Regions from separate parts of the Cupriavidus sp. MPR-AND1C genome, predicted to be linked through region 1. Evidence: predicted binding sites of a transcription regulator. Region 1 holds the regulator's gene; each other region holds the start of a gene.
What was found. The regulator sigma-54, encoded in region 1, starts transcription at its own class of promoters, with help from an activator protein. The targets are predictions, from matches to a motif close to TGGCANGNAANCTGCTTT.

Region 1 (4,512 bases):
CGCGCCCTCCAGTCCTGCTACCCAGGAGAGTTTGATATCGGCTGCGTTGTCGTCGAAGATCGACTGCGAGGTGACGCCAGTGAGTTCCATTCGGGTGCTTTCAGGGACGGGCTTTCAGTGCCGGATCAAGGGTGCCATTGCGTCAGCAACTGGTGCACGTCGTCGGGGGTGGGCAGGGTAGCCAGTCCTTCGCGCATCTCGCGGTCGGACAGCAACTGGGCGATCTCGGAGAGAATTTCCAGATGCTGCTGGGTGGCCTGTTCGGGCACCAGCAGGAAGATCAGCAGCGCGACCGGCTTGCCGTCGGGCGACTCGAATGGGATCGGCTCGGCCAGGCGCATGAAGGCGGCCAGTGGCTGCTTCAGTCCCTTGATGCGGCCGTGGGGGATCGCAACCCCCGCGCCCAGGCCGGTGGACCCGAGCGACTCGCGGGCGAACAGGTTGTCGGTCACGGTCGCGCGCGCTACGCCATGGTTGTTCTCGAAGAGGAGCCCGGCCTGTTCGAACACGCGCTTCTTGCTGGTGACGCTGACGTCGAGGTTGATGTTGCCGGGTGGCAGCAATTTAGCCAAACGATTCATGTGGAATGCGCAGGGTTTTCTAGTAAGCAGGCCCGGGGCCAGGAGGCGTCCCGCCGGGCGGAAAGAGGATAAAAAAACCAAGGCCCGAGGTTTCCACCGGGTGTCCCCCATGCCGGTGTCGGGCGTCTGGCCATTATAGAGCAGGCCCGCTTCCGCTTTGTGCATTGCAATAGTCGATGCGCTCAAGCGGTGCCGCATGCACCGGAATGGCTAGGCCAGTCAACTATGTATTGCACAGCATACACTGCTACATATGCGTTGCGGAATCCCCTGCGTGGTTCGATCAGGTAGGCTGCAACGAAAAAGCCGCGCTCTGGGCGCGGCTTGATTCCGTTTTTCAAGGGACTGACACCGACGGCCCGGTATGTGGGCCGCCAGGCACGGTCATTGCTGCATCTGCGATGCGGCCATCTGATACTTGACCGCTTCACGGTCGTGGCTCTGCACGCGATCCTTGTGGCGAATCACCTGCCGGTCGAGCTTGTCGACCAGTGCGTCGATAGCGGCATACAGGTCTTCATGATGCGCTTCGACAAAGATGTCCTTGCCCTTGAGATGTAGATTGATTTCCGCGTACTGCCGCCGGTCCTTTTCTTTTGTATTGTCGACAGAGAGCAGCACACTTACGCCAATGACTTGATCGAAATGCCTGACGATACGCTCCAGTTTCGTTTCCACGTACTCACGCAGAGGGGGCGTGATGTCCAAGTGGTGTCCACTGATCTTGAAGTTCATAGCGTTTCTCCTTCTGAAAGAGCTGCATCAGGCAGGCGATGCAGCTCGGCTACAAAGTCTTACGGAGATTTACCGCTGGAATCTTGAGCGCTTCGCGGTATTTGGCAACGGTACGCCGTGCCACCACAAAGCCCTGCTCGCCGAGCAATTCGGCAATCCGGCTGTCGGACAAGGGGTTCCTAGCGTCTTCGGCTCCTATCAATTGCTTGATCAACGCACGGATTGCCGTTGATGAGGCCGCGCCGCCGGTTTCTGTGGATACGTGAGAGCCGAAAAAATACTTCAACTCGAAAGTCCCCATCGGCGTTGCCATGTATTTATTGGTAGTCACCCGAGAGATGGTGGACTCGTGTAAACCCAGTGTATCGGCAATCTCCCGCAAAACCAAGGGGCGCATCGCAATTTCACCGTGGGTGAAGAAGTTCTTTTGACGTTCGACAATGGCTTGTGCGACGCGCAATATCGTGTCGAACCTTTGCTGGATATTCTTGATCAACCAGCGTGCTTCTTGCAGTTTTTGCTGCAGTCCGGCCGCGCCAGCGTCGCCTTTTGCACCGCGCAAAATCTGCGCGTACATGTCGTTGATGCGTAGCCGCGGCATCACATCCGGGTTGAGGTGGGCGATCCATCCGCCGCTCAACTTTCGAACAAAAACATCGGGCACCACGAAGTCCGCTTCTGGCCGGCTGTAGGCATGGCCGGGATAGGGCGCGAGCGAGCGGATCAATTCATGCGCCGCCTTGAGTTCAGGTTCGTCCACCTGCAGCGCTTTTTTCAGGCGCGTGTAATCCCGCACCGCCAGCAGCTCGAGGTGGTTGGTGACGATGCTCAGCGCCAGTTCGCGCTGCGGATGCTTGAGCCTGCGCAATTGCAGCGCCAGGCACTCGGCGGCATTGCGCGCCCCGACGCCCGGCGGATCGAAGCTCTGCAGCAGCGTGAGCACAGCCTGGATCTCGTCGACCTCGAACTCGAGCTCCTCCGGCAGCTCGCTGCAGATTTCCTCGAGCGTGGTGCTCAGGTAGCCGTCATCGTCCAGGGATTCGACCAGGAAGATAGCCAGCCCTTTGTCGCGCAGGGAAATCTTGAGCGGTGCCAGCTGCTCCATGAGGTGTTCACGCAGCGTGGGCTCGGCGTCGCGCAGCTGCATCGGGGTTTTTTCGTCGTCTTCGCCTTGCGGGCGGCGGGCGAAGTCGTCCAGGCTCCAGTCGCTGCCGTAATCCTCATTGCTGTCAGAGTAGCTGTCGTCGGCTTCGGGGGCGCCATCGGGGCGGTTCTCGCTGGTGCCCTGGCCGTCAGCTGGCGCCGGCGCGGGCGCGCTCTGCAGGTTCACCGAGCCGTCCGAAGACACGCGCAGCGGGCTGTCCAGCCAGTCGTTCTCACGCTCGAGCAAGGGGTTCTCGGTCAGCGCCTGTTCCACTTCCTGCTGCAGTTCAAGCGTGGACAGTTGCAGCAGCCGGATCGACTGCTGGAGTTGCGGCGTAAGCGCGAGATGCTGCGAGAGGCGGAGCTGTAGCGACGGTTTCATGCGACCTATTTTATGCTCAACTTCCGTACTGGTGGAACGGAAATTGCTATCGCTGGTGTCGCTATGATCGTTTGAAGGATAAAAAGGCGACACTGAAGCCGCCGGGGCGGGGGGATGCGCGGCGGGCGCCGCGCGCCCTTACATGCGGAAGTTCTCGCCCAGGTAGACCTTGCGCACCGACTCGTTGGCGATGATGTCTTCAGGCTGCCCGGACGCCAGCACCGCGCCTTCGCTGATGATGTAGGCGTGGTCGCAGATGCCCAGCGTCTCGCGCACGTTGTGGTCGGTGATCAGCACGCCGATGTTGCGTGCCTTGAGGAAGCTGACGATGCGCTGGATTTCGCCTACCGCGATCGGGTCGACGCCGGCGAAGGGCTCGTCGAGCAGGATGAAGCGCGGCGCGGAGGCTAGCGCGCGCGCGATTTCCACGCGGCGGCGCTCGCCGCCGGACAGCGACAGCGCCGGGTTGTCGCGCAGGTGGGCAATCTGCAGGTCATCCAGCAGGGTGTCCAGCCGGCGCTCGATCTCGGCCTTGCTCAGGGGTTTGCCATCGTTGAGCTGCAGCTCCAGCACTGCGCGGATGTTCTCCTGCACATTGAGCTTGCGGAACACGGAGGCTTCCTGCGGCAGGTAGGACAGGCCCATGCGCGCGCGCTCATGGATGGCCAGGCCGCTGATGTGCTTGTCGTCGAGCACGATATCGCCCTCGTCCAGCGCCACCAGCCCCACGATCATGTAGAACGACGTGGTCTTGCCCGCGCCGTTGGGGCCAAGCAAGCCGACCACCTCGCCGCTCTTCACGTCGAGCGACACGTCCTTGACCACGGTGCGCGAGCCGTAGCGCTTCTTCAGGTGGCGCACGACCAGCGTGCTGCTGTCCTTCAGGGTGGCGGGCTGGGACGGTGCGGTTTGGGTAGCGGTCATGAAGGAGAAGTCAGAGTCCGTGGGTCAGGGGTTGACGGGGGCGGTTGCCGGCTTGAGCTGCAGCGGGCTGGCTGCGGCACCGCTGGCGGGCTGCTCCTGGCGCGGCGACAGCACGGCGCGCACGCGGCCCGACGGGCTGCCCGCGGTTGCGTTCTCGGCGCCACCGCTGGCCGTGTAGAACTCGTTGCGGCTGTCATAGGTGATCACCGCGCCGCGGATCTCGTCGACCAGCTTGGCGCCGGCCAGGCGAGCCATGCGGGCGCGCCCGATCAGCTTGGACAACTCCTGCTTGCCGTCATACTCGATGCGGTCGCCCCAGCCGTCGATGTACTCGTCGACGTTGTCGCGCTTCTGGCGGATGTAGGCTTGCTTGCCGCCCTTGGAGGTCGCGACCGCGTACTGGTAGCCCTCGGGATCGGTACGGACTTCGGCCGCGTCGGATTTGAGCACCATGGTGCCCTTGGTCAGCACCACGTTGCCGGTCAGTACATAGACCTGCTTGACGTCATCGTAGCTGGCATTGTCGGCCTCCAGGACCAGCGGCTTTTCGCGGTCGGCCTTTTCGGCGCTGGCGGGCGCGGCCAGCGTGAGGCCAAGGACGGCGGCCAGCGTCAGCAAAGCGGCCGTGCTGCGGCGCAGACAGGACGAAGTCGTCGGGAATGGATTCATGTTGGCGTGATGGCGGTTGACGCGGGCGGCTGGTGCCCGCGGGCGGCTTCAGGGCTACTTCGCGGAACTCGCCGGCGG
Region 2 (4,512 bases), on a different contig from region 1:
GCCGAGGTGTCCACATCGGTGCTGTCCGACTGGTAGCGCACCCGCCCGGCGATGCCATTGGCCAACGCCAGCAGCGCGGGCACTGTCGCCCCTGCCGCCAGGTAGGGCGCGGCAAAACGCACCATCTCCGGCTTGGCGGCGGTCAGCGGCGTGCCGCCAAGGTAATACAGCGGCGACACACGCGTCTCGCCGGCCGGCGGCGCATCGCAGAAAAACGGTCCGTGCGCATCCACTGGCGGCGTCACATCGACCACGCCGCCGGCCTCGATCACCAGCGTATGCGCCGGCCCGGCCACAGTGAAGCTGTGCACGATATTGCCGAAGCCGTCACGCGCCTCGGACAGGTTGCCGGGAACGGACAACTGCCATTGCTGCACGGCCTGCAGCGGGCCCGAGCGCGGCGCGAGCCGCAGTTCGTGCACGCTGCGCAGGAACGGCTCGGCGTAACGGTAGACCGTCTTGTGGTGAATCTTGTATTTCATGATGTGGCGAGGCCGGCACCCCCCACTTCTAATAGGTCAGGCAGCGAGCAGCGGCACGAGGAAATCCCGGCTGATGCCGTTGCCGAGGTCGCCGATGCGCTCCAGGAAACTGGTCAGGTAAGCATGCAACCCGACGGCGAAGATGTCGTCGATGCGCGCATATTTCAAATCGGCGTGGAGTTTACCAGCCTGGCGCTCGGTCTCCGAAGAATGGTGGTTGCCCACCAGCGCCAGGATCGACACCACCTCGTCCATGCTGGACACCAGCGAGCGCGGCATGTCGGGGCGCAGCACCAGCAGTTCGGCCACGCGCTCCGGCGTGATCACGGTGCGATACACCTTGCGGTACACCTCGAAGCCCGACACCGAGCGCAAGACGGCCGCCCAGTGATAGAAATCGTTGGCGTCGCGATTGGGATCGCTATCGTCGACCGTGCTGGCCTGGAACTTCACGTCCAGAATTCGCGCGGTGTTGTCGGCGCGTTCCAGGAACGTGCCCAGCCGCATGAAGTGGAAGGCATCGTCCTTGAGCATGGTGCCAAACTGCACGCCTCGGGCCAGGTGGGAGCGGAACTTCACCCACTCGAAGAACTGCGAAGGATCCTCGCGCAGCACGCCATCGGCGATCATGCGCTGCACGTCGAGCCAGGTGGTGTTGATGGTCTCCCAGACCTCGGTGGTCAGCGAGCCGCGCACCGCGCGGGCGTTCTCGCGGGCCGCGCGCAGGCAGCTCATGATGGACGAGACATTGGTCATGTCGCGCACCATGAAGTCAATGACATCGTCGCGCGTGAGCAGGCCGTACTTCTCGTCGAACACCGTGGTCAGCTCGGAGATATCGAGCATGGCCCACCAGCCTTGTTCCGCCACTTCCGCGGACTGCGGCAGCAGCGAAGTCTGGTAGTTCACGTCCAGCATGCGCGCGGTGTTCTCCGCGCGTTCGGTATAGCGCGCCATCCAGAACAGATGGTCGGCGGTGCGGCTAAGCATGGTCAGTCCCCTCGTACAGCGCTGTTCGCCCGCGCGCCGCCGGCAACGCGGCGGCCTGCGCGGGAATCACAAACTATCCTTGCGTGCGCCGCGCCTCAGCGCTCCAGCACCCAGGTGTCCTTGGTGCCCCCGCCCTGCGAGGAGTTGACCACCAGCGAGCCTTCGCGCAGCGCCACGCGGGTCAGCCCGCCCGGCACCATGCGCACGTCCTTGCCGGACAGCACGAACGGACGCAGGTCGATGTGGCGCGGCGCGATCCCCGACTCGACATACGTCGGGCAGGTGGACAGTGCCAGCGTGGGCTGCGCGATGTACTGCTCGGGACGCGCGCGCACGACCTCGCGGAACGTGTCGATCTCCGCGCGCGTGGCGGCAGGCCCCACCAGCATGCCGTAGCCGCCGGCCCCGTGGGTTTCCTTGACCACCAGCTCGCTCATGTGGTCCAGCACGTACTGCAGGTCGTCCGGGCGGCGGCACATGTACGTCGGCACGTTGTTGAGGATCGCTTCCTCACCAAGGTAGAAGCGGATCATGTCGGGCACGTAGGGATAGATCGACTTGTCGTCGGCCACGCCCGTGCCAATGGCGTTGCAGATGGTGACATTGCCCGCGCGGTAGACCGAGAGCAGCCCCGCCGCGCCCAGCGTGGAATCCGAGCGGAACACCAGCGGGTCGAGGAAATCGTCGTCGACCCGGCGATAGATCACGTCGATGCGCTGCGGGCCCTGGGTGGTGCGCATGTAGAGGTGCTCGTCCTGTACGAACAGGTCGCTGCCCTCGACCAGTTCCACGCCCATTTGCTGCGCCAGGAAGGCATGCTCGAAGTAGGCGGAGTTGTACATGCCGGGCGTGAGCACCACCACCGTGGGATCGGCTATGTTCTGTGGCGAGACGCCGCGCAGCATGTCGAGCAGCAGGTCGGGATAGTGCGCCACCGGCGCCACGCGATTGCGCGCGAACAGGTCCGGGAACAACCGCATCATCATCTTGCGGTTTTCCAGCATGTAGGACACACCGGAGGGCACGCGCAGGTTGTCTTCCAGCACGTAGAACTCGCCCTCGCCAGCGCGCACTACATCGATGCCGGCCACGTGGGCGTAGATATCGCGGGGCACGTCGATGCCAAGCATTTCCGGGCGGTACTGCGCATTGTTGTAGATCTGGTCTGGCGGGATCACACCGGCACGGATGATGTCCTGCCCGTGATAGATATCGTGAATGAAGCGGTTCAGCGCCGACACCCGCTGGCGCAGGCCGCGCTCGAGCGTTGCCCACTCGCTGGCGGGGAAGATGCGGGGAATGACATCGAACGGGATGGTCCGCTCGGTACCGCTGTTCGACTCGTCCTTTTCGCCGTAAACGGCGAACGTGATGCCCACGCGCCGGAAGATCAGGTCTGCCTCGGCGCGCTTGTTGCCCATGGTGCCTTCGGACTGGCGCGCCAACCAATCCGCGAACTGCTTGTAATGCCCCCGCACGGCACCTGCCGGCAGGGACTCGCCCGCGTGGATTGCTGCTGCCACGCCATCTTGCCAATCGAGCATCTCGTCGAAAAACCGCGCCGCCATGATGGCCGTTCCCCCATGATTTGGGTGCCGCCCGAACTGCCGGCTATCCCGTTTTGATTGGCTTGTTGTTCCCGGCACAGCACCTTGAGATCACCACCCGAGGCCCGGCGGCTTGGCCGCGGACCGTCTCGTCATGCTTCGAAGTGCTGTCCCTATAGGATACCTATGACCACGAAAGCCGCAAGCGGCAGGCATTCGCGCCATCAAACGTGGATAAGCAAGATGTTTGCCAGCCTTGGCTTCGGGCCGGCGTGGCATCGGTTCAGCGGGCGATCGCCACGCCTTTTTGTGCCTGCACTCCAGCCAGGATGCACTGCACCAGCGCCTCCGGCGTCTGGCGGATATCGAGCACCAGGGCCTCGCGCGGCTCCTCCAGGGTCTCGAACTGGCTCTGCAACAGGGCGGGATTGAAGAAGTGCTCGCTGCGCTCGGCCAGGCGGCCGCCAATGATCGCGGCATCGCCCTTCATGTAGACAAAGGTCACGCCGCCGTCAGCGGGCGTCAGGCGGTCGCGGTAGGTCTGCCGCAGCGCGGAACAGGTAAAGACGTGGGTGCGCCCCTCGGCGCGGGCCGCATCGATCGCCGCGCGCATCGCGGCCAGCCAGGGCCAGCGGTCATCGTCGGTCAGCGGGATGCCGTTGTGCATCTTCGCCTTGTTGGCCGCGCTGTGGAATTCATCGGCGTCATGGAAGCCGCATTGCAAGGTCTTGGCCAGCAACTGGCCGACCGTGGTCTTTCCGCTGCCGGAAACGCCCATCAGGATGTAGATCATGTCTGCTCCAACGATCATGTTCGGATGGTTTTCCCATCCTTGTCGGTCGTCCCCGCGCCGGCCGCTGGCCGGCTCCGCAAGCGTTCAGCCATGAAGCCATGATGGCCCCGCATGGGCCGGCTCGGGGTCGTCTCCGCCAGCCATCGGCTGCCGGGGACACAAATGACACAAATTTAAGGGGCGCTGCCTATTGTGCGACGGCCGCGCCCGTTTGGACAGCGCCGGGCACATCGGCCTCGGAGAGGTCCAGCGCGCTGCCGCCCTCCTCCGCGATCCGCGCGTTGCGGCGGAACAGCCCGAACAAGCCCCGGCCGACGCTGAAGTTCGCGAAGGCGTCGTCCGGCAGCACGGCAGAAGCGCGCGTCGCCAGGTCGCCGTCGCCATTGGCAGCGCCGAGCCATTCCAGCGTGCCTGCCACGGCGTCCACGCGGATCCGGTCGCCGTCACGCACGCGCGCCAGCGGGCCGCCGGCAAGTGCCTCGGGCCCTACATGGATCACCGCCGGCACCTTGCCAGAAGCGCCGGACATGCGGCCATCGGTCACCAGCGCAACCTTGTGGCCGGCATCCTGCAGCGAGCCCAGCACCGGGGTGAGACGGTGCAGCTCTGGCATGCCGTTGGCGTTGGGTCCCTGGAAACGCACGACCGCGATCATGTCGCCGGTGAACTCGCCGGCTTCGAACGCGGCTTGCAATTGCTC
Region 3 (4,512 bases), on a different contig from region 1:
CCCCTTGGTTGATCATCGCCACCGGCAGGTTGCGCTTGTGGTCCGGAAACCATTTGAACAGCGCGTGCACGGAGATCGGGAAGGCCGGCCCTTCGGCCGCGCCAAGCAGCATGCGGCATACCAGGATGGTCATGGCCGATCCCGCCAGCGCCAGCGGGACCTGCAGCACGGCCCACGACAAGCCCATTGCCAGCAGCAGCCAGCGCGCGGCCACGCGATTGGACAAAAAGCCGACCAGCACGGTGGATAGCGAGAACAGCCAGAAGAAGCTGCTGGCGATCAGGCCGAACTCGGCCGGCGGTAGCTTCAGGTCTGCCATCAGCGGCACGGCAACCATGCCCAGTACGATCTTGTCGAGGAAATTGATCAGCGAAAGCCAGGTCAGCATCGAGGCCATGGCCCAGGCGCTGCGTGGCTGGTAGGACGCAAGTGTATTCATCGGTCGGCCTCAGGATCGGTTCAACGTGTTGGCTTGGAGCTCGCTCGTTTCGGTGGTCGTTGCATCCAGGTGCTGCTCGATCAGTGTGAGCAGGCGCTCGGGCTGTTCCAGCATCACCAGGTGCCCGCTGTCGATCTCCGCGTAGCTGGCGCCGCCAATTGCCTCGGCGAGCGCGCGGCAATGCGCCGGCGGCACCATCTGGTCGTGGCGCATGCCGATCACGAGCGTGGCGGCGCGGATGCGGGGCAACAGCGGCGTGATGTCGATGATGGCGTCGAGCCCGGCCTGGCGGTCGCTACCGGGCGCCAGGCCCGCGCCGAAGCGCCGCAGCATGCCCTCGACGGTGGCGTCGTCCATGCGCGCGATGAAAGCCTCCGATACGCCATTGAGCAGGAGCATGCGCGCCAGCTGACGGCGGTCCGACCGCGCCAGCGACTGCCACAGCGTAAACAGCAGGCGCATGCGGCTATCGGTCCGCGCCCAGGCGCCAAACAAGACCAGGCGCCGCACGCGTTCCGGCATCAGCGCGGCCGCGGTGGCGGCCACCACGCCGCCTAGCGAATAACCGACCAGGTCCACGGGTACGTCTCCCGCCAGCGCCATGCAGTCGCGCACCTGTCCGACCAGCGCATCGAGCGTCAGCGGCGCGCCGTCGTCACGGGTTTCACCAGAGCCCGCAAGGTCCGGCGCCAGGCAGCGCCTGCGCTGCGCTAGCCCGGGCAGCAGGGCGGCCCAGTTGGTTTCCGCGCTGGAACTGGTGCCGTGCACGAGAAGAGTCGGCCGTCCGGTGCCGGCCTCGATCAAACTGGTTCGGATAGGCTCCGACGCGATTTCCAGGCGTTGCATGTGAAGTCGTCCTCGAACGGTGGGTGTCAATGCAATCGATGTTGTCGATGTCGTCGATGTGGCAGGCGCCGGCGGCCGGGCAATGCTAGGACCGCTCGCCGGCATGGCGCAGCACGAAGTGCCCCCAGTGCGGCTTGCGCGTCTTCCACCAATAGGCGGTGGCGTGGCTCGACCAGTTGTTGGTGACCCTGCCGCTGGCCGACTTGTACCAACTGCTGCACGAGCCCGCCCACGCGGTCTGGCCGATGGCCGCCTGCAACGCCTGGTTGAAGCGCGTCACCACCTCCGGACGCACCTCCATGGAGGCGAAGCGCGCCGAGCGGCAGGCCCGGATGCACTGCAGGACATAGCGGGCCTGGCACTCGAGCATGAAAATGATGGAGTTGTGGCCCAGGTTGGTATTGGGGCCGTACAGCACGAACAGGTTGGGAAATCCCGGCGCCGTCATGCCGAGATACGCCTCTGGATCCTCGTGCCATTGATCGGCCAGGGTGCGTCCGTGGCGCCCGGTGATGCGGATAGGGGCGAGGAAGGAGCGGGCGTCGAAGCCGGTGGCGAAGACGATGGCGTCGGCCCGATGCCTGGCGCCGTCGGCCGTGACCACGGCGTCGGCTTCGACGTGGTCGATGCGGGCGGTCTCGACATGCACGTTCGGCCGCTTGAGCGCCTGGTAGAAATCGTCGGAGATCAGGATGCGCTTGCAGCCGATCGGGTAGTCGGGCGTGAGCCTGGTGCGTAGCACCGGGTCGGGAATCATGTGCGCGAGGTAGCGGCGCGCCAGCGTTTCCAGTTCCCGGTTGCGGCCGCTGTCCCGTTGCATGCGCCCGAAGCGCAGTTCACGCTGCAGGTAGAGGTGCCAGCGATGCAGCCGGGCCGTCCACGGGTGGCGTTCGAAGCGCGCCTGTTGTCCGGATGTATAGGCCTCGTCGTTGCGCGGCAGCACCCAGTTGGCGCTGCGCTGGAATACCGTCAGCTTGCCTGCTTCCGGCGCGATGCGCGGGATGAACTGCAGCGCGCTGGCGCCATTGCCGATCACCGCGACCTGCTTGTCGCGCAGATCGGCGTCATGGCGCCAGCGCGCGGAATGGAAGGCCGTGCCGGCAAAGCGATCCAGTCCTGCAATATCCGGCGTCAGCGGGCGGTTGAGTTGCCCGGTGCCGCTGACGAGGAGGCGCGCGGCGATGGTGTCGCCGTTGCTGGTGCTCACCCGCCACAGGCAGGCGGCTTGGTCGTAGCGCGCCTCGGTGACCTCCGTGCCGAAGCGGATATGCCCGAGCAGCCCGAAGCGCTCGGCGCAGTGCTGCAGGTAGCGATGGATCTCCGGCTGGGGCGAGTATGCACTGGACCAGTCCGGCTTGGGCGCGAACGAGAAACTATAAAGATGGGAGGGGATGTCGCAGCCGCAGCCCGGGTAGGTGTTGTCCCGCCACGTGCCGCCCACGGTGGCGGCCTTCTCCAGCACGACAAAGTCATCGATGCCGGCTTGCTTGAGCTTGATGCCCATGCACATGCCGGCCACGCCAGCGCCGATGATGACGATCTGGTCCGCGCCGGACGTCGTTGACGCTTTCAATGGGCTGTCTCCGTCGTGCTTTTATTGGTGGTCGCGGCGCGCGCGGCAACGCCGTGGCGCGCAATCGAGAGGCCACCTTAGAGCCGATTGCGGATTCGGGCAAGGCACGGCGCAACATGCGTGCCGCCATGTGCCCCAATCTGAATCAGCCGGCGCCGTCGCACAGGCTTGGTGCGTGACGCATGCGCACTATCGTGGTGCGATGGGTGGCCTGGCGGCCTGCGGAGGCCGCCAGGCCGTGTGCACAGCCTTGTATACAAGCTTGTATGCCATGGCATGCTAGTTGCAGAAGAAGTACCCGGGGTGCGTTGTTCCTCTATCCAACATGACAATCTGGGAGCTGCAATGAAAAGACGTGACATGCTGAAGCTGTCGGCGGTAGCCACCGCGGCCTTGTTTGCAACGGCAGGCGTGAGCCCGCTGGCATTGGCGCAGTCCAAGGAACCGATCAAGGTCGGTATCCTGCATTCGTTGTCCGGCACCATGGCCATTTCCGAGACTTCGCTCAAGGACGTGGCGCTGATGACCATCGATGAGATCAACAAGAGCGGCGGCGTGCTTGGCCGCAAGCTTGAGCCGGTCGTGGTCGATCCCGCTTCCAACTGGCCGCTGTTCGCCGAGAAGGCGCGCCAGTTGATCACCAAGGATAAGGTTGCCGTCACGTTCGGCTGCTGGACCTCGGTGTCGCGCAAGTCGGTGCTGCCCGTTTATGAAGAGCTGAACTCGCTGTTGTTCTATCCGGTGCAGTACGAAGGCGAGGAGATGTCCAAGAACGTCTTCTACACCGGCGCGGCGCCCAACCAGCAGGCCATTCCCGCGGTGGAATACCTGATGAGCAAGGAAGGCGGCGGCGCCAAGCGCTTCTTCCTGCTTGGCACCGACTACGTCTACCCGCGCACCACCAACAAGATCCTGCGTGCCTTCCTGAAGAGCAAGGGCGTGGCGGACAAGGATATCGAAGAGGTCTACACGCCGTTCGGACACAGCGACTACCAGACCATTGTCGCCAATATCAAGAAGTTCTCGCAAGGCGGCAAGACCGCTGTGATCTCCACCATCAACGGCGACTCCAACGTGCCCTTCTACAAGGAACTGGGCAACGCTGGCCTGAAGGCCAAGGACGTGCCGGTGGTGGCGTTCTCGGTGGGCGAGGAAGAACTGCGCGGCATCGACACCAAGCCGCTGGTGGGCCACCTGGCCGCATGGAACTACTTCATGTCGGTCAAGAACCCGGAAAACGAAGCCTTCAAGAAGCAATGGGCGGCGTGGGTCAAGGCGAACAACCTGCCGGGCGGCGACAAGCGCGTGACCAACGATCCGATGGAAGCCACCTACGTGGGCATCCATATGTGGGCGCAAGCCGTCAAGAAGGCCGGCACGACCGATCCCGACAAGGTGCGTGCCGCGATGTATGGCCAGACCTTCAAGGCGCCGGACGGCTTCACCTTGACCATGGGCGAGAACCATCACCTGTACAAGCCGGTGATGATCGGCGAGATCAAGGGCGATGGCCAGTTCACGGTGGTGTGGAAGACGCCCAAGGCTGTGCGTGCGCAGCCGTGGAGCCCGTTCATCGCGGGTAACGAAGGCAAGCCGGACAAGGTGATGTAAGCCGGGCTTCCGCTTGGCGCTCTCCCGCTCTCCCGCTTGCCTC
Region 4 (4,512 bases), on a different contig from region 1:
ATACTTCTGCAGCGTTGTAGCATCCATCGCGTTTCTCCCTTGCTGGCTCAGCAGGTACACAGGCAACGAACATCTTGCAGCGGCTGCCTGGACGCGTCAGGGGCGGGGCGCGAAGGCTGGCAAGGCATTATTGCTACGCGGCGAGCGGAAGTTCAAGCACAAAATGGCCGCGCAGGGCGCTACGCGCCACTCGCGGCCATGGGTCGTTGGAGCGTGGGGCGGGCGTGGCGCAAGGGCGTGAATCCCCTTTGCGCCGTGCCTTACCAGTTGGTTTCGCGTTCCGGCGTGGCGGAGATGCGATGCAGCGACAGGTCCGCGCCGTTGTATTCCGATTCAGCGTCAAGCCGGATGCCCACGACCTTCTTGAGCGTGCCGTAAACCACGGTGCCTCCCACTAGGGCGATCGCGATGCCAAGCAGGGTGCCGATGCATTGCGCGCCGAGCGAAACGCCGCCAATGCCACCTAGCGCCTGGTTGCCAAAGATGCCGGCGGCAATGCCGCCCCACGCGCCGCACAGCCCATGCAGCGGCCAGACGCCCAGCACATCGTCGATATGCCACTTGTTCTGGGCCAGCGTGAACAGGTAGACGAACAGCGCGCCGGCGATGGCGCCGGTGACCAGCGCGCCCAGCGGGTGCATCAGGTCGGAGCCGGCGCAGACCGCCACCAGCCCGGCCAGCGGGCCATTGTAGGCAAAGCCGGGGTCGTTGCGGCCGGCTGCCCAGGCGGCCAGCGTGCCGCCGGCCATGGCCATCAGGGAGTTGATGGCCACCAGCCCGCTGATCTTGTCGACGGTTTGCGCGCTCATGACATTGAAACCGAACCAGCCTACCGCCAGCACCCACGCGCCCAGCGCCAGGAACGGGATGTTCGAGGGCGGGTGCGCGCTGATGCGGCCGTCTTTCTGGTAGCGGCCGCGGCGCGCGCCCAGCAACAAGATGGCGGGAAGCGCGATCCAGCCGCCCATGGCGTGGACCACGACGGAGCCGGCGAAGTCGTGGAACGGCACGCCGGCGATCGAGGCGATCCAGTCCTGCACGCCAAAGCGGTTGTTCCAGGCAATGCCCTCGAAGAAGGGGTAGACCAGGCCCACCAGCACAAAGGTGGCCACCAGTTGCGGGTTGAAGCGCGAGCGCTCGGCAATTCCTCCAGAAATAATCGCTGGTATGGCGGCGGCAAACGTTGCCAGGAAAAAGAATTTCACCAGCTCATAGCCGCTCCTTTCCGCCAGTGTCTGGGCGCTGGTGAAGAACTCGACCCCATAGGCTACGGTGTAGCCAATAAAGAAATAGGCGATCGTGGAAACCGCAAAATCCACCAATATCTTGACCAGTGCGTTGACCTGGTTCTTCTTGCGCACTGTGCCCAGCTCCAGGAACGCAAAGCCCGCGTGCATGGCGAGCACCATGATCGCCCCTAGCAAGATGAACAGGGCATCGGTGCCGCTCTTCCATTTGTCCATACAATCCTCTATGCGCAAAATGGGAGCACATGTACGCAAAAAACGTACCAGTCTGGGGCATCACTGGCCGGGATCTGCACCGTGTTGGTGGGTTTTGCACCGATTTGTCGCGCTCGAGGGGGGTGGCGCAGGGATTGAGGGGCTGTAACCTGACGCCGAGCGACATGCGCCGGGGATGCGCGGCATATGGAGGCTGCGCCAAAATGAGGCAATGCCCCTATTTGGGGCGCGCGCTGGCGGGTTCTGTGCACCATGATGGGTCGTGCAGGCGCGTCCGTCCAACGCCATTGGGATGCCGCCGACCAAGCCGTCCGGGCGGTTTCGACGGCAGCAAGGCGCACACTGTGCAGGTCTGACCTTGTCAAGCGATGCCTGTCATCACGTACGGGCGTTCGAATGACCATTACCCTCGCTGGTCGCATTTGAAAGCACGGAAAAGGAGGGGTAAATTCCCCGCAAAGGCGCTTGACTCAAGGATTTGCGGCTTTTTTCGTTGCATTGGTGCCACTGGGGATTGCCCAATGCGTAAAGCGCGGATTAGACTGCGCCGATCGGTAATTTGCCGCGTGGCAGACACTCCGATCAAGACGACCAACTAGGGAAATCAGCCATGAATAAAGGTGAACTGGTATCTGCCATCGCCGCTGACGCGGAACTGAGCAATGCTGCAGCAGAGCGCGCGCTGAATGCCGCTCTGGACAACATTAAGAAGGCGGTTGCCAAGGGTGATTCGGTAACGCTGGTGGGCTTCGGCAGCTTCAGCTCCGGCAAGCGCGCTGCACGTACCGGACGCAATCCGCGTACTGGCGAGACCATCAAGATTCCGGCCGCCAAGACGGTCAAGTTCTCTGCCGGCCAAGGGTTCAAGGACGCTGTGAACAAGAAGAAATAAGCAGTCCGCGCCCCGGGCGCAAACAGGAAGGCGGCCCGTTGGGCCGCTTTTTTATTGTTGCCTGGGTGCTTTTCGACGTGCTCGGGGGCAGGGCAGGACGATCGTTCCGGGTTAAACTGCCGATCGTCGGCGCCAGCCTTTCGACCTGCGCCGCGGGTCGGCCCGGCCGCTTCCAGACTCCGGATTTTCATCATGAATGACCTGTCCCACCAGCTTTCCATGACCGTGCTGATGACGCCGGACATGGCTAATTTCTCCGGCAATGTGCACGGCGGCACCATCCTCAAGTACCTCGACATGGTGGCCTACGCCTGTGCCAGCCGCTATGCCGGGCGCTACGTGGTCACGTTGTCGGTCGACCAGGTCGTGTTTCGCCAGCCCATCCACGTGGGTGAGCTGGTGACGTTCCTGGCGGCAGTCAACTTCACCGGCCGCAGCTCGATGGAAATCGGCATCAAGGTCATCACGGAGAATATCCGCAGCAAGCTGGTTCGCCATACCAACAGTTGCTACTTCACCATGGTGGCGGTGGACGACAACGGCGCGCCCGCCGAAGTGCCGCCGCTGGTGCCCCGCGACGAAGTCGAGCGCCAGCGCTTTGCCGCGGCCCAGCTGCGCCGCCAGCTGCGCCAGGAAATGGAAAAACGGCACGATGAAATCACCGGCACGGTGTCCTGAGGTGGGGAGCATGGCGATGCAATGCGGGCGTTCCCGGCGTGTTTGCCGCGGGCCGCTGTGGCCGCTGACCGGCCTTCTGGCGGCGCTTGCGCTGCTGGCGCCGGCCGCGCATGCCGAGGAAATCGGCAGCGTGAGCACCAATTTTCGCATGACCGGCTCCGACAAAGTCGTGATCGAAGCCTATGACGATCCGCAGGTCGAAGGCGTGACCTGCTACGTGTCGCGTGCCCGCACCGGGGGCATCAAGGGCTCGCTGGGCATGGCCGAAGACCCGCCGGAGAGCTCCATCGCCTGCCGCCAGGTAGGGCCGATCACGTTCAAGGGGCCGCTGCGCCAGCAGGACAATGTGTTCTCCGAGCGCATGTCGATCCTGTTCAAGACCCTGCATGTGGTGCGCACGGTCGACCGCAAGCGCAATACCCTGGTCTACCTGACCTACTCGGACCGCATCGTGTCCGGCAGCCCGCAGAATAGCGTGACCGCGGTGCCGGTGGCGGCGGCCACGCCGATTCCGGTCAAGTAGGCATCCGTTTCCCGATCCACGATCCACGATCCACGATCCATTCAACAATCCAGTCCGGAGAAGACAGCATGAGTGAGCAAGGCAAGGTTGCGCTGGTAACGGGCGCGGCCCGCGGCATCGGCAAGGCGGTGGCACAGGCGCTGCTGGTGGCAGGCTATCGGGTGGTGTTTGCCGGACGTACCGCCGAGCCGCTCGAAGCGCTGGCCGTGCAAGCCAGGGCCGAGGGCCATACGGCGCTGGCGGTGCAATGCGACGTCAGCGATCCGGATTCGGTGGAGCGGCTCTTTGCCCAGGTTCGCGAGCATTTCGGCCGGCTCGACGTGCTGTTCAATAACGCCGGCATCAATGCGCCGGCGGTGTCGATCGATGAACTCTCTGTTGCGCAATGGAAGGCGGTGCTGGACACCAACCTGACCGGCGTGTTCCTGTGCTCGCGCGCCGCCTTCGCGCTGATGAAGTCGCAGAGCCCGCGCGGCGGCCGCATCATCAACAACGGCTCGATCTCGGCGCACGCGCCGCGTCCCAACACGGTGCCGTACACGGCGACCAAGCACGCCATTACCGGGCTGACCAAGAGCCTTTCGCTGGATGGCCGGGCCTTTGACATCGCCTGCGGGCAGATCGATATCGGCAATGCTGCCACCGATATGGCTTCGCGCATGGCGCGCGGCGTGCCGCAAGCCAACGGCGAGATCGCGCCGGAGCCGCTGATGGACGTGGCGCATGTGGCCAGCTCGGTGGTGCACATGGCCAACCTGCCGCTGGATGCCAATGTGCAGTTCATGACCGTGATGGCCACCAAGATGCCCTTCGTCGGGCGGGGCTGAACCTGGCGTCTCCAGCTATTTGATCGCCAGCGCCTCGCTTTCAGCGCGGCAGTCGCCGGCCGGCCGCAGCCCGTTGGCACGGGCTTGCGCAACTTCCGCTTTGGCTGCCGCAAGATCTGCGAGGAAGGT

Region 2: AC1RWI_RS17850 (circularly permuted type 2 ATP-grasp protein) is a predicted target of sigma-54. The motif match lies at 3,255-3,272, and genes of this name have one in related genera.
Region 3: urtA (urea ABC transporter substrate-binding protein) is a predicted target of sigma-54. The motif match lies at 3,131-3,148, and genes of this name have one in related genera.
Region 4: AC1RWI_RS15575 (ammonium transporter) is a predicted target of sigma-54. The motif match lies at 1,496-1,513, and genes of this name have one in related genera.

Annotation. Positions count from the first base shown of each region.
Region 1 is NZ_JBXASU010000027.1:57,862-62,373, reverse strand. Features, by position in the region: gene hprK (HPr(Ser) kinase/phosphatase) at 1-90, opposite strand, end outside; gene ptsN (PTS IIA-like nitrogen regulatory protein PtsN) at 126-581, opposite strand; gene hpf (ribosome hibernation-promoting factor, HPF/YfiA family) at 966-1,316, opposite strand; gene AC1RWI_RS16685 (RNA polymerase factor sigma-54) at 1,366-2,841, opposite strand; gene lptB (LPS export ABC transporter ATP-binding protein) at 2,980-3,765, opposite strand; gene lptA (lipopolysaccharide transport periplasmic protein LptA) at 3,790-4,434, opposite strand; gene lptC (LPS export ABC transporter periplasmic protein LptC) at 4,489-4,512, opposite strand, start outside.
Region 2 is NZ_JBXASU010000030.1:64,572-69,083, reverse strand. Features, by position in the region: gene AC1RWI_RS17860 (transglutaminase family protein) at 1-482, opposite strand, end outside; gene AC1RWI_RS17855 (alpha-E domain-containing protein) at 519-1,472, opposite strand; gene AC1RWI_RS17850 (circularly permuted type 2 ATP-grasp protein) at 1,568-3,040, opposite strand; gene AC1RWI_RS17845 (gluconokinase) at 3,303-3,812, opposite strand; gene edd (phosphogluconate dehydratase) at 4,000-4,512, opposite strand, start outside.
Region 3 is NZ_JBXASU010000070.1:5,216-9,727, forward strand. Features, by position in the region: gene AC1RWI_RS28195 (MFS transporter) at 1-439, opposite strand, end outside; gene AC1RWI_RS28200 (alpha/beta fold hydrolase) at 449-1,285, opposite strand; gene AC1RWI_RS28205 (flavin-containing monooxygenase) at 1,371-2,858, opposite strand; gene urtA (urea ABC transporter substrate-binding protein) at 3,204-4,469, shown strand.
Region 4 is NZ_JBXASU010000024.1:69,594-74,105, forward strand. Features, by position in the region: gene AC1RWI_RS15570 (mechanosensitive ion channel family protein) at 1-27, opposite strand, end outside; gene AC1RWI_RS15575 (ammonium transporter) at 261-1,463, opposite strand; gene AC1RWI_RS15580 (HU family DNA-binding protein) at 2,074-2,355, shown strand; gene AC1RWI_RS15585 (acyl-CoA thioesterase) at 2,548-3,033, shown strand; gene AC1RWI_RS15590 (CreA family protein) at 3,044-3,556, shown strand; gene AC1RWI_RS15595 (SDR family oxidoreductase) at 3,625-4,383, shown strand; gene AC1RWI_RS15600 (acid phosphatase) at 4,399-4,512, opposite strand, start outside.